2 regions of the Metabacillus sp. KJ11-3 genome follow, and region 2 is predicted to be linked to the other one. Evidence: riboswitches for the same ligand, from Rfam matches in the RefSeq annotation. Region 2 holds a riboswitch; the other holds the start of a gene.
The links. Region 2 has a riboswitch for lysine ahead of AC0L8O_RS02370 (Na+/H+ antiporter NhaC family protein). Riboswitches for the same ligand answer to the same signal wherever they lie in the genome.

Region 1 (7,654 bases), 450 kb from region 2:
AAACTCACCATTCGCATAATAAACACCCTGTTGATAAACAATAGATGCAGCTGACCCTGTATTGATAACTGAGTTAGTAGATTTACCAAAAATAATTCCTGGGCCGCCGGTAGCCATAATCACAGCATCTGAGCGGAATGATTCAATTTGCATCGAAGTAAGGTTTTGTGCTGTAATCCCACGGCAAACTTGATCATCATCAATTACCGCACCTAAAAATTCCCATCCTTCGTACTTTGTTACAAGACCAGCAACCTCGTAACGTCTTACCTGCTCATCTAAAGCGTAAAGCAATTGTTGTCCCGTTGTAGCACCAGCAAATGCTGTCCGGTGATGCTGTGTACCGCCAAATCTTCTAAAGTCCAACAATCCTTCTGGCGTTCTGTTAAACATTACACCCATTCGGTCTAATAAGTGAATGATGGCAGGTGCCGCCTCTGTCATTGCCTTAACAGGTGGTTGGTTCGCTAAAAAATCTCCCCCATAAACTGTATCATCAAAGTGTTCCCACGGTGAATCTCCCTCACCTTTTGTATTAACTGCTCCATTAATTCCACCCTGTGCACACACTGAGTGTGACCGTTTAACAGGAACTAATGAAAAAAGATCTACTTGAACGCCGGCTTCAGCAGCTTTAATTGTAGCCATTAAACCTGCTAATCCGCCCCCAACAACGATGATTTTATTCTTACTCATAAAGCCCACTCCCTTTAATAGCTATTACTGGATTAGACGAATGCAAATATTGCACGAACACCTACATATGAAAGCGCCAAAAAGATTGCGAGCGTCACATATGTAGAAATGACTTGTGAGCGAGGAGTAACGGTAATCCCCCAACTTACTGCGAAAGACCATAAACCGTTAGCAAAGTGGAAGACTGTTGAAATAACACCCACTAAATAGAACACAAGCATAAATGGACTACTTAAAATCGAAGCCATCATATCATAATTCACTTCTGCTCCAAGTGCAGCAGCAATTCTTGTTTCCCAAACATGCCAAGCGATAAAGATAAACGTTATAATCCCTGTAACACGCTGCATCATAAACAACCAATTTCGAAGATAGCCGTAATTACTTACATTGTTTTTTGCTGTAAATGCAATATAAACTCCGTAAATAGCATGGTATAAAATTGGAAGGAAAATGATGACGATCTCTAACACATACCTAAATGGCAACATCTCCATAAAATGTGCAGCTTTGTTAAAAGCCTCTGCACCTCTTGTGGCAAAATGATTGACAATAAGATGTTGAATCAAAAAGATTCCTACCGGAATGACTCCTAGTAATGAGTGCAGTCTACGATTAATAAACTCTCGGTTTCCAGCCATAAAAACTTACCCCCTAGTATCAATAATGCGCTCACTTTTGTAATAAACTCTTATTTTTACCTAATTAATCCTTTCCTAATAAAATTTACTATTCTACATAATGGTCAACTATTAAGATTAGTAAATATTACTAGTTTAAGCTGACAGTCTATGAAATTATCTGTCTGATTAATTGAGATAATTGTAACAAGTACATTTTACTCCCTTAAAGAAAGAGCGTCAAGAAAACGCGTTCATAAATTAAAATTTTTCGACAACTGTTTTCCTTCACATTTTATTTTATCAATATACATTAAATTTTGATAACCATCTTTCGTAGCTTATTTTTAAAAATTAGGGGTTATGTATAGAACATTTGAACGATTGTTTCAATTTTGCTTAATATTACATGTGTTTAACGGTTGTGTTGATATATAATATTAATGAGAAAGAGGGGAATACCGTGAACAAACAATCAGCTTTACTAAATACCGATGAATTAGAACATATGCAAATGCCAGCTTTTGGATTCGAACTATTACGGGAAGTGTTAATTCCAGATTTGCTTGGTCAAGACTTTCCTCAGATGCTTTATTGGGCTGGAAAAGGCTTGGCAAGAAAATACCCTGTCACTTCACTTGATGAACTAGCCAACTTTTTTGCAGCAGCCGGTTGGGGAGACCTGGTCTTACTTCATAAAAAGAAAAATGAAATGGAATTTGAATTAAGCGGCGAGCTTATTTCAAACCGTTTTAAAAAAGTAAATGAATGTACGTTTCAATTAGAAGCAGGTTTTATTGCGGAACAACTACAAATGATGAACAATCAAATTACCGAAACATATGAGCAAGTGAAAAAACGGGCGAATAAAGTTGTGTTTACAGTAAAATGGGACCATAAAGATGTTCTGGAAGAAGTTCCACTTGGAAAAAGAAGTAAAAGATAGTGATAAGGGGGAACATCTCCCTTATCACTTAAAAATTATACCCTTGCAGTTGTTTTTGATAATTCAAACGCTGTGTGAAGAATATCAACTGCCGATACCATGTGCTGCTGAGAGATGACAGTTGATACTTTTATTTCAGATGTACTTACCATCTTTACTTCTATATTTTCCTTCGCTAATACATCAAACATTTCTGCTGCAACTCCCGGATTTGAAACCATACCAGATCCAACAATTGATACCTTTGCTAGACCACTTTCCGATTCGATTCGTTCGAATTGAAGCTCATTCTTATGTTGTTCTAAAACTTGCAACGTATCCTCTAAATCACTTGTTTTAACTGAGAATGATATTGTTGTTTTGTTATCACTTGTTGTGTTTTGAATAATAATATCAACATTTACGTTATTTTTAGCTAATGTCGTAAAGATTGTGGACAATGTCGTTAATTCATTCGGCAATCCGATAACCGATACTCTCGTCACTTGATCTTCAAACGCAATTCCTCTAACAATTAAATTTTGTTCCATTTCTGTTTCCTCCTCGATCATTGTCCCACGTTCATTTTCCATACTTGATCTTACCTCTAGGGGCACATTATAATTCTTTGCGAATTCAACTGCCCGCGGGTGTAGAACCCCTGCTCCCAAATTGGCCAGTTCTAACATTTCGTCATAAGAAATAGCTTCTAATTTTCTGGCTCCTTTTACAAAACGGGGGTCAGTTGTGTACACACCTGTTACATCTGTATAGATATCGCACTTATCAGCACCTAAAGCTGCAGCAAGAGCAACTGCTGTAGTGTCAGATCCTCCTCTTCCTAAAGTAGTAATTTGGTTATCAATAGATAGACCTTGGAACCCTGCAACTACAACAATTTTACCTTTTCCTAACTCACTACTTAGCTGTTCGGTTTTAATATTGGTTATTCTGGCATTTCCGTGTGCTGATTCTGTTTCAATACCGGCCTGCCACCCTGTAAAAGAAATGGCATCATATCCCTTTTCAATTAAAGCCATGGATAACAACGATATGGTCACTTGTTCCCCTGTTGTTAAAAGCATATCCATTTCCCGCTTACTTGGCTTTGAAGTTAATTGTGTTGCAAGTTTTACTAATTCATCTGTAGATTTTCCCATTGCTGAAACAACAACTACTACATCATTTCCAGCTTCTTTTTCCTGAATTACTCGGTTGGCAACATTTAAAATTCTTTCAACAGAGCCAACAGAAGTACCGCCAAATTTTTGTACGATAATACCCAATGAAATCTCACCTTTCAGTTGTTTTTCTATGATCGTTTATTATCTGTTTTAATAAATGAGCAAGAATTGGATATAGAGATGTTTTCTTAATCATTGCAAAAAATAAAAAAGCAATGAGACAAAAAACATCCCATTGCTAATTAAACGAAAAATTTCGTTTATACAATGAGATAGCTCTCCAAGAACATATCGTTTCTTGACAATTTTACATCTCTTAAATGTAAAACCAGCGATAAAAGCAAATGGTGCAATTATCACTTCGGCGAACATTCCTTTCACCAATTGTCATCGGAATCCATTTTTCCTCAAACCGGCTACTCTTAATGGTCGCACCTCTACCATCATTTACAAACTAACGATCAATATCAAATTAATAAAATCTTATCAGACATTCCTTCAAAAGGCAAGAAAATACTTTTTAGCTCTCTTTGTGGAGATGCTCTAATATGTTGTTGGCAATGTTATCAGGCATACCCGCTCTTTTAAGATCATCCACACTAGCTTCCTTCATTTTTTTTACAGAGCCAAAATGCTTTAGTAATGATTTTTTTCGTTGTTCACCAACTCCCGGTATATCATCCAATATAGATTGAAATGCATTTTTCCCCCGTAGTTGACGGTGAAATGTAATCGCAAACCGATGCACTTCATCTTGAATTCTCTGAAGTAAATAAAATTCCTGACTGTTTCTTTCAAGTTGTATAAATTCCGGAGGTGATCCAATAATAAGTTCTGATGTTCGATGCTTATCATCTTTTACTAATCCTGCTACCGGGATATCCAGACCCAGCTCATTTTCCAGCACATCTTGAGCCGCGGATAAATGTCCTTTTCCTCCATCAATAATAATGAGGTCCGGTAGTGGAAGTTGTTCTTTTAATACACGGCTGTAGCGTCTCCTCACTACCTCACGCATCGAGTCATAGTCATCCGGACCTTTTACATCTTTAATTTTATATTTACGGTAGTGTTTTTTAGCAGGCTTTCCATCTTCAAACACGACCATTGCAGAAACAGGATCTGTTCCTTGTATATTTGAATTATCAAATGCCTCTATTCGATTCGGTGTATGAATACCTAGTTTATCACCAAGATTTTCTACAGCCTTAATAGTGCGTTCTTCGTCTCTTTCAATTAATAGAAATTTTTCTTTCAGAGCGATTTTTGCATTCTTATGCGCTAATAAAATCAGATCCTTCTTTTTCCCACGTTTAGGCTGAAGAGTTGTCACATCTAATAGCTGTTCCACTAAGTCATATTCAATACTGTCCGGTAAAAGGATTTCCTTTGGAATAAAATGGTTAGACTTAGAGTAGAATTGTCCTAAAAACGTTAGGAACTCTTCTTCAGGATTATCATAAATAGGAAACATTGACACATCGCGCTCTATCAATTTTCCCTGTCGAATAAAAAAGACCTGAACACACATCCATCCTTTGTCATAAGCATATCCAAATACATCTCGATCAATAAAGTCATTTAAAGTCATCTTCTGTTTTTCCATTGTGGCTTCGATATGAAGAATTTGATCCCTAAACTCCTTAGCTCTCTCAAACTCCAGCCCTTCAGCTGCTTTTGTCATCTTTATCGACAATTCCTCTTTAATACCTTTATAGCCTCCATTAAGAAATTTCGAAATTCCCTCCACCATTTGCCTATTCGTTTCTTCTGAGACATCATGTACACATGGTGCTAAACATTGTCCCATATGATAATAAAGACATACACGATCAGGTAGAGTCGAGCATTTTCTTAACGGATATAAACGGTCTAAAAGCTTAATTGTCTCTCGGGCAGATTGAACGTTTGGATAAGGCCCGAAGTACTTTCCTTTATCTTTTTTTACTTGTCTTGTTACTAAAAGACGCGGGTGACGTTCATTTGTAATCTTAATAAACGGATAGGTCTTATCATCTTTTAGCATGACATTATATTTTGGATCGTATTTTTTAATTAAATTTAACTCGAGAATTAATGCCTCTAAATTTGAAGATGTAATAATATATTCAAAATCTGTGATCTCATTTACAAGCCTTAATGTTTTCCCATCATGAGAACCGGTAAAATAAGAACGCACGCGATTTTTGAGCACTTTTGCCTTCCCAACGTAAATGACTGTTCCTTGACGATCCTTCATAATATAACAGCCTGGTTGATCTGGAAGAAGTGCAAGCTTTTCTTTTATGTGATCTCTCATAGCCGGACACTCCCCTTTTTTTGCTGTGATTAGATAGGCAGTAATTCCCCATTTTAATCAAATAAATTAAAATAGCGAATTACTGCCTATATGTTTATTTTATCATGCTCTATATATTTCGTCGTGGTAAATAATTACATAAACAAAAGCGCAAGGCCTTGATCAGCCTCCGGCAAATAAGACGCAAATGAATAGAAGACGTTTTTTGTCTTCAATTCATTTGTGGCTAGACCCTAGAGGGGCTAGGCGCTAGAGCTGGATGCCGCGCACTTTCCACAGTTAAAAGAATTTTATATAGTTTCCTAAGCATTGAAAAAGGATTGACTGCTGTCAATCCTTTCGAATTAGATATGTTTGTTTAGAACCTCAGCAAGAGCTTCTTTTGGTTGATAACCAACAGCTTTGTCAACAACTTCGCCATTTTTTAGAACTAATAAAGTTGGAATGCTCATAACACCAAATTTTCCAGCTGTTTCCTGGTTTTCATCTACATCAACTTTGACGATTTTTACTTTATCTCCCATATCTGAATCAAGTTCTTCTAGAACTGGAGCAATCATTTTACATGGTCCACACCAAGGTGCCCAAAAATCGACTAATACAACGCCTTCGTTCGTTTCACTTGAAAATGTTTGATCTGTTACATGTGCAATTGCCATTATTAATTCCTCCTAAATAATAAGGGTTAAATATGTTTAAAGTATAGCATCCAGCTGCAAAGTTAGCTAATAATTTGCTTCTTCCTTACTTTTCCCTATGTACAAGAAGAAAAACATGTTTTTTAATATGGTGTAGCTAATTAGAAAAAGCACGCAATGCAACGTGCTTTAGTTGTTACCTATGCATGAATTTGTAATTTCCTGAATTCCTCCGTTAATAATGGGACAACTTCGAAGAGGTCACCGACAATTCCATAATCAGCTACTTTGAAAATATTCGCTTCCGGATCTTTATTAATCGCGACGATTACCTTCGAATTTGACATACCTGCCAAATGCTGAATAGCTCCGGAAATACCACATGCAATATATAAATCCGGTGTGACAACTTTACCCGTTTGACCAATTTGCAGTGAATAGTCGCAATAATCCGCGTCACAAGCTCCACGTGATGCTCCTACCGCTCCACCCAAAACATTGGCTAGTTCCTTTAATGGCTCAAAACCTTCTTCACTTTTTACACCGCGTCCCCCTGCGATGACTACCTTTGCCTCTGATAAATCCACACCTTCTGATGCTTTACGGACTACTTCTTTTACAATTGTCCTAAGGTCTCTTATTTCAACTGATAGGGAAGAAGTCTCACCAGTTTTTGTTTCATCTTTTTTTAGTGGATTTATATTATTTGGGCGGATCGTAGCAAAAATTAGTCCATCCGTAACTATTTTCTTTTCGAATGCTTTTCCAGAATAAATTGGGCGAGTAAAGACAATATTACCTCCTGCAATTTCAATGGCTGTTGCATCAGAAATTAATCCCGAATCTAACTTTGCAGCAATCTTTGGTGATAAATCCTTCCCTAAAGAGGTATGACCAAATACAATCCCTTCTGGCTTCTCTTCTTTAATGACCGATAAGATTGCCTGTGAATAGCCGTCCGGTGTATAGTTTAGCAATCTTTCATTCTCTACAGTCACCACTCGATCAGCACCATAGTGAAATAGCTCTGAAGTTAAGGAAGCTACATTTTCTCCTACTAAAACTGCGACAACTTCTCCACCTTCTGAAATCGTTTTTCCGGCAGCAATGGCTTCAAACGATACATTTCTTAACTGTTGATCACGAACCTCACCTAAAACAAGCACTTTTCTTGACATCTTTTTTCCCCCTGTTTCCGTATTTGACCTTTTCCCTCTCCCTAAAACCTCTAGATGACTTTTGCCTCATTTCTAAGCAAAGATACCAATTCTTTTACTTGATCTTCTACTTCA
Region 2 (7,654 bases):
TTTCCGAAGATCCTTGTTCAGGCCATTAAAGAATGGTGTGATGGTGAAGTAGCTATGGTGAATTCCGGGATTATTTTAGAGCCCTTACCAAAAGGTCCCGTTACGAGAAAAGATCTCCACCGAATATGCCCTCATCCTATTAACCCATGTAAAGTTTTCTTAAAAGGTGATGTTTTAAAAGAAGTGATCGTCCAGTCAAGAGATGAAAACATGGAACAATTAAAATTAAAGGGATTAGGATTTAGAGGGAAAGTAATGGGACGAATGGTATTTGATGGAATTGATGTCCGAATGAAAGTTTTACAGGATGGTAAGGAGCATGTAACAGACATCTTTATAAATGGTGAAGAGATTCAAGCAGATCGCATTTATGCTGTAGCAACAATTGATATGTTCACATTTGGACCATTATATCCGAAAATTGGCTATGCTGAGAAAATCTTTTATATGCCTGAGCTGCTTCGAGATCTTTTAGCCTGGAAATTAGGCAAGAAATCCACGAAGCTATAGGCATTGATCTACACGTATCCTTTCTTTGTTCATAAAAATATAACAAGAAAGGAGTGTAGAGAAATAATGGTCACTATGACACCAATCGTCATTGATGGAAACCAATTTACTGCTATTACGGTTGCGTTGCCTAAAACAAATTTTATGGCAATCACAAACGAAAAGGGATATATTATGTGCGGCGCGCTTGATGTTGCATTATTAAATGAAAAGCTTAAAGATAGGGGAATTATTGCGGGGCGTGCGGTAGGAGTCCGCACCATTGAGCAACTTCTCGAGGCCCCTTTAGAATCAGTCACTTATGAGGCTGAAAAGCGTGGCATTACCGTCGGTACAAAAGGAAGAGATGCTCTACTTAAAATGATGTAGCGCATCTTGGAAAGAAAAATATCATAAAAAATTAGCGTACATCCCTCCATACATGCATAAACATAGCTTGTAAAGGAGGGATTTGTTTTGGCTAAATTTCGCGGACGACGCCCGCGTAGAGGGCCTTTACCTTTTCGTTATGTTGTATTATTAACAACTGTTATTTTTATATTGATCACTTCCATAAGCTTTTGGATTGTAAACGTTCAGATCGAATCCACCATGATGAAGATTGCAAGGTTAGAAGCAAATAAAGTTGCAACCACGATCATTCATGATGCAGTTGAAGAAGAAATATTAACTAATGAAGAACAAGAGAATTTAGTTACAATTGATAAAGATTCTGACGGAAATGTAAATTCATTCACATTTAATCAACGAGCTGTAACAATGGCAAAGAAAAGAGTAACTGATAATGTAACAAAAAAGCTTGGGGAAATAGAAAGAAACAATTTCCATGGAATGACGCTTAATGAAGAGGGTAGTAATACTGGAATTATTTATGAAATTCCTTTAGGGAAAATTACAGGTAACTCAATATTGAGTACACTCGGACCGGGAATACCAATCGAGTACTATTTAATAGGAGATGTATTTACAGATATTAAAAGAACAACAGAGGAATACGGAATTAATAATGCTGTCCATGAAATTGCTATATTCGTAGAAGTAAGTGTACAGGTAGTGATTCCGTTTGCTACAGATGTAGTAAAAGCAGTAAATACTATTCCGGTTGTCATCCAAACAGAACAAGGAGAAGTACCTGAATATTATAACAGTGGAGAAGGTGCAGACCATTCTATTGAATTACCAAAAAAACCATAGTTGTTCTTAATCAACTATTTTGGTAGAATAATTTTATAATACTAAATATTGACCTACATCACCTTATCTCATGATGAGGTAGAGGCGCAGAAAACAAGAGTACAATATGTGAGTATGACATCGAAGATCATATTGGAAAGGGTTTTTTGCCGAAGTAAATGTTTGCTAGTCAGGTTACATTTGCTGGTATTACTTTAAATAAAGGTAATACTGTCATTATAGAAATCTATAATGGAGGGCTACTGATCGAGATGGAGGATAACATAGTAAGAAAAATTGTTATTTTCTATTCTTTAGGATGTAAGAAAGACAAATTATCCTATGATCAATTCAGAGCCTTCCATTATTAATAAATGGGAGGCTTTTTAACATTATGGCAGGAACTATTTTTTCTATTATTCCACCAATTATCGCCATTTTAATGGTGATTTTGACAAGAAGAGTTTTATTATCTCTAGGAGTAGGGATAATATCAGCGGCGTTATTGATTGAAGAATTTTCAATTACCGGTACAGGAATGATTATATTAAAGGCAATTCAAGGTGTTTTTTATTCTGACGGAGAAGTGAATACATGGAATGTTTATATTATTTTATTCCTGCTAATTTTAGGAATTGTTACAGCACTTATCTCTATTTCAGGAGGGAGCCGTGCTTTTGGTGAGTGGGCAAAAAAACGTGTGAAAACACGTGCTGGTGCACAGTTAACAGCAGCATTGCTCGGAATCTTAATTTTTATCGATGATTATTTTAATGCACTTGCAGTTGGGCAGGTAAGTCGCCCGATTACCGATCGCCAAAAAGTATCCAGAGCAAAGCTTGCTTATATTATTGATTCAACCTCTGCTCCAGTTTGTGTTGTTTCACCTGTATCAAGCTGGGGTGCTTATATTATAGCAATGATTGCGACAATTCTAACAACACACGGAGTATCAGAGTATACGCCATTAGGTGCTTTTATGGTGATGATTCCGATGAATTATTATGTTATCTCAGCTTTAGCTTTAGTTTTTGCTGTTGCTGTATTCAATATTAATATCGGCCCAATGAAAATTCATGAAAATCGGGCAATTGAGACAGGTCAAGTTGTTGATCCTACTAAAGAGGTACTTGGTGAAGTGAAAGAAGACTTGCCAACTAGTGACAAAGGTACAATAGGAAATCTTGTTTGGCCAATTATATCCCTAATTATTGGAACAGTTTCATCTATGTTGTACACAGGATATAGTGCGATTGAAGATAAAGCGGATGTAACAATTTTTACGATATTTGAAAATACTGATGTTTCTGCATCCCTGTTATTTGGCGGGCTTTTTGGGTTAGCTATTACAATCATCCTGTTCTTAGCGAAAGGAATAAAGGCTAATTATTTACCTTTAGCGTTGAAAGAAGGAATTAAATCCATGCTACCGGCCATTTATATTCTTTTATTTGCATGGGTTATTGTTGATTTGATCGGCCAACTGAGTACGGGTGAATATTTGGCAGGAATAGTAGAAAAATCTAATCTGAATTTATCATATTTACCTGTAGTTATGTTTGTTTTAGGAGCATTTATGGCGTTTGCGACAGGAACATCTTGGGGAACGTTTGGTATTATGTTACCGATAGCTGCTGAAATTACAGCTGCTACAGATATTAGTATGTTACTTCCAGCTATGGCTGCCGTCCTAGCAGGTTCAGTTTTAGGAGACCATTGTTCACCTATTTCTGATACAACAATTCTATCTTCAACAGGTGCAGGAAGTCATCATATTGATCACGTTATGACACAACTACCTTACGCATTAATAGGTGGGGGAATTGCAGCAATTGGTTACTTAGTTTTAGGTTTAACAGGAAATAGTATTATTGGTTTTGTTAGTATTATTGTTTTATTAGCTGCATTTATTGTGGTTTTCTCAAAAAAATTCAAAACGAGTGAGTAAAGGAGAGGGTGTTATTATCCCTCTCTTTGTTGTGATTTATTATGAATAAATAATATTTATTCATAATAAAAATTTGATGAGCATGAAATGATTATAAATTGTAATAATATTTTTTGGAGTATTTTTCTTTCTTGCTTTTATGGACTAAATAAATAAAGAAATAATAAAAAATGAAAGAATGAATAAATTATTTCCATATGTTTTGTGAACTATTTGATATTTCTGAAAATATCATTTTGAAATAGTATTTTTTCGAAATTTTTTATAGACATAGGAATAAAGTCCATTTATACTATGTATAGATTATAATAAATAATCAGAAAATTATATAATTTCTAATTGTTTCCACTTTTTAAAAAGATAAACATAAGAGGAGGAAAAACGATGGATAATCGCCCACAGTGGGGGACAAGGGCAGGATTTATTCTAGCAGCCATTGGTTCTGCAGTAGGTTTAGGTAATATTTGGAGGTTTCCAGCAACAGCGTATGAAAATGGAGGCGGGGCTTTCTTCATTCCATATTTATTCGCACTATTAACGGCCGGTATCCCATTACTTGTTATGGAATTTACTATAGGTCATAAATATCGTGGATCGGCTCCTATGTCATTGGGACGAATGAGCAAGGGTTCTGAGTGGATCGGGTGGTGGCAAGTTGCAATTTCATTTGTCATTTCCACTTATTACGCAGTTATTATTGCTTGGGCAATGTCTTATTCGGTGTTCTCATTTAACTTAACTTGGGGATCAGAACCAGGCGATTTCTTATTCGGTGATTACCTAAAACTGGCTGAAACACCAGGGCAGTTTGGAGGATTAGTTCCAGGTGTATTAATACCATTAGTTCTTGTTTGGGTTTTAGCTCTAGGTGTTCTTTTCGCAGGTGTTAAAAAGGGAATTGAAGTGGCGAACAAGATCTTTATTCCTGCGCTAGTTATATTATTCGGTATTATCGTTATTCGTGCATTAACGCTAGAAGGAGCTGCAGCAGGTTTGGATGCTTTCTTTAAACCTGATTGGAGTAAAATTGCTGATGGTAAAGTATGGGTAGCAGCTTATGGTCAAATTTTCTTTAGTTTATCAATTGCTTTTGCTATTATGATTACTTATTCAAGCTACCTACCGAAGAAATCTGATATTACAAACAATGCATTTATTACAGGCTTTAGTAACTCTGGTTTTGAATTGTTAGCAGGTATCGGAGTGTTTAGTGCATTAGGATTTATGGCAGCACAACAAGGTGTTCCGGTTAGTGAAGTAGTAGAAGCGGGAGTAGGTCTAGCATTCGTTGTTTTCCCGCAGATTATCAACGAATTTCCAGCGCTTAATGGATTATTTGGTTTCTTATTCTTTGGATCGCTAGTGCTGGCAGGTTTATCATCTTTAATTTCAATCGTTGAAACATTTGTAGCAGGTGTGCAAGAAAAATTCAATGTATCAAGAACGAAAGCAGTTGCATTTGGTGGTGGACTTTCTGCATTAATCTCCTTAATTTATGCTACAAAAGGCGGTTTATATTTCCTTGACTCTGTAGATTACTTTATTAATCAGTTCGGAGTAGCGATGGCAGGTTTATTTGAAGTAATTGCTATTGCGTGGTTTGCAAAAGAGCTTAAGAATCTTCAATCACACGCAAATTCAATGTCTGATATTCGAGTAGGAGCATGGTGGAGAATTTGCTTAGGATTTATTACACCAGCAGTCTTAGGTTATATGATGTTTGATAACCTACGAAATAACCTAACTGCTCCTTACGGTGACTATCCTTTAGGCTTCTTATTTAATTGGGGATGGACAGTAGCAATTGGAGCGATGCTTGTGGGTGTGTTATTCACAATTAAGCGCAACTCAGCTGACAATTCACTTTCAATGTCAAAGAGTAAGAGTAAGGGGGTCTAACCGTCATGAGTGGAAGCGCAATTGCCATGATGATTATAGGTATGGTTATTATTTGGGGCGGAATGGCAGCAAGTATTGCGAATGCTGTTGTAAAAGCTAAACGAAAGTAGTAAGGAAGAGGCTGATATTCTTGATATCAGCCTCTTATTTTTTCTTCTTTCCGCTCGATCTGCTCTTTCCCATGACTTAAGATGTGGAAAAGGGTCAAATGACCATTCAGTTCGCCCGTTATCTTTGTATAATCCATAATGTAAATGTGGTGGGAATTTCCCTGCTGTTCCTGGAGGACCATAGCCGGAGCTTCCAACTGATCCGATTAATTGACCGGGTTCAACAATCTGTCCCATCTTAAGGCCATCTGCAAAACCATTTAGGTGGGCAAAATAATGATAGGTATTGTCAATGTCCCTAATTCCAACTCTCCATCCACCAAAACGGTTCCAACCTTTCATTTCGATGACTCCATAACATGTTGACTTAACAGGCACACCATAGTTTGCAAAGATATCAGTTCCTTCATGGATTCTTCGCCCTCCCCAGCCACGTGCATCACCCCAGGTATTCTTATAGCTGAAATTATGACCTAGCGGAACAGGGAAAGTGTGTTTTCCTAAATCTAAGCGTCCATAATGTTTATACAATTTCATATGCCCTAGAATAAGTCCCACAGACTTATCGCGTTGGTAATAATCCCACAAGCCAATCTTTAGATTTTCTAAATCAGTCCCGTATGATTGCAGATAATGGGCAAATGAATACAAAACATCTTCATCATTTTTTGGATCGGCTATTTTGTCACCATCACCATCTTCCCCAATTCCACCAAAAAGACCTATACTTGCTGGATTTTTATCATCTGGATTTGGGTTTAATGGACCAGCCCATACCTCAGGTTTAATATATATTTCAATTGATCCATCAGCTTTAGGAATATCCTTTCTTGAGTGACGGACATTTCTTTCATATTGATCAACAGCAGCTAATACATACCATGGAATAGATGTAATTGTCTCAACTTTTCTATATAAGCTCATTAGCTTTTCGTTTTCTTTTTGTTGATCTGTCTTTTCAGCCCCAAAGACACTCGTCTGGACTGAAAGTTGAATCACCATAAAGATGATGATGAGTGATACCACTTTTTTCACTGTAATGAGCTCCTTTCTTTAAATTCTCTGGTGACAGCTCGATACCCTGTTCTTGGTTAAGTAGGAAAATGAGAGGTAATACTGGTAATAAGGAATACCCATATCAAAGTTTCTTTTTATAGTTTGGTTTTCATTTTCTATTTCATTAATAGAAAATGTTAGAAATTACATACGTTCCTTTTCCTTGTCCAACACATGACCTTATGATAAAGTGGTAAACGTATATGGTAATGTTTTGAGGAATAAAATCGATATAGAATACATATTGGAGATGAATCAGATGGCGAAGAAGGAAGAATATTTACGTAAGCCAGAATGGTTAAAAATAAAACTAAATACTAACGAAAACTATACAGATCTTAAGAAACTAATGAGAGAAAAAAATCTTCACACCGTCTGTGAAGAAGCGAAATGCCCGAATATCCATGAATGTTGGGCAGTTCGTCGTACAGCAACATTTATGATATTAGGTGCAGTTTGTACGCGTGCCTGCAGATTTTGTGCGGTTAAAACGGGTCTTCCAACAGAGCTTGATTTAGCAGAGCCAGAACGCGTGGCAGATTCTGTTGCACTTATGAATTTGAAGCATGCAGTTGTGACAGCTGTGGCCCGTGATGATTTAAAAGATGGCGGAGCAAATGTGTTTGCTGAAACAGTTCGTGCCATTAGACGCAAAAGCCCATTCACATCTATTGAGGTATTACCTTCCGATATGGGTGGCGTATATGAAAACCTGAAAATTTTAATGGACGCCAAGCCTGACATTTTAAATCACAATATTGAAACAGTTCGTGAGCTTACTCCAAGAGTCCGTGCTCGTGCGAAATATGACCGCTCATTGGAATTTTTAAAGCGTGCGAAAGAAATGCAGCCGGACATTCCTACAAAATCGAGTATCATGATCGGGTTAGGAGAAACAAAAGAACAAATCATTGAAACAATGGACGACTTAAGAGCACACGATGTTGACATTATGACA

Region 1: it holds a riboswitch for lysine, as region 2 does, so the genes downstream of both, AC0L8O_RS04625 (aspartate kinase) here and AC0L8O_RS02370 (Na+/H+ antiporter NhaC family protein) in region 2, are expected to answer to the same signal.

What each region holds. Positions count from the first base shown of each region.
Region 1 covers NZ_CM147865.1:895,380-903,033, reverse strand. Annotated here, with positions in the region: gene sdhA (succinate dehydrogenase flavoprotein subunit) at 1-696, opposite strand, end outside; gene AC0L8O_RS04635 (succinate dehydrogenase cytochrome b558 subunit) at 729-1,337, opposite strand; gene AC0L8O_RS04630 (YslB family protein) at 1,825-2,262, shown strand; gene AC0L8O_RS04625 (aspartate kinase) at 2,298-3,527, opposite strand; lysine riboswitch at 3,691-3,873, opposite strand; gene uvrC (excinuclease ABC subunit UvrC) at 3,946-5,724, opposite strand; gene trxA (thioredoxin) at 6,069-6,383, opposite strand; gene AC0L8O_RS04610 (electron transfer flavoprotein subunit alpha/FixB family protein) at 6,563-7,540, opposite strand; gene AC0L8O_RS04605 (electron transfer flavoprotein subunit beta/FixA family protein) at 7,591-7,654, opposite strand, start outside.
Region 2 covers NZ_CM147865.1:450,068-457,721, forward strand. Annotated here, with positions in the region: partial or broken gene AC0L8O_RS02355 (bifunctional metallophosphatase/5'-nucleotidase) at 1-510, shown strand, start outside; gene AC0L8O_RS02360 (YunC family protein) at 577-879, shown strand; gene yunB (sporulation protein YunB) at 967-1,704, shown strand; lysine riboswitch at 1,776-1,954, shown strand; gene AC0L8O_RS02370 (Na+/H+ antiporter NhaC family protein) at 2,078-3,631, shown strand; gene AC0L8O_RS02375 (sodium-dependent transporter) at 4,016-5,530, shown strand; gene AC0L8O_RS02380 (MetS family NSS transporter small subunit) at 5,572-5,640, shown strand; partial or broken gene AC0L8O_RS02385 (M23 family metallopeptidase) at 5,680-6,675, opposite strand; gene lipA (lipoyl synthase) at 6,956-7,654, shown strand, end outside.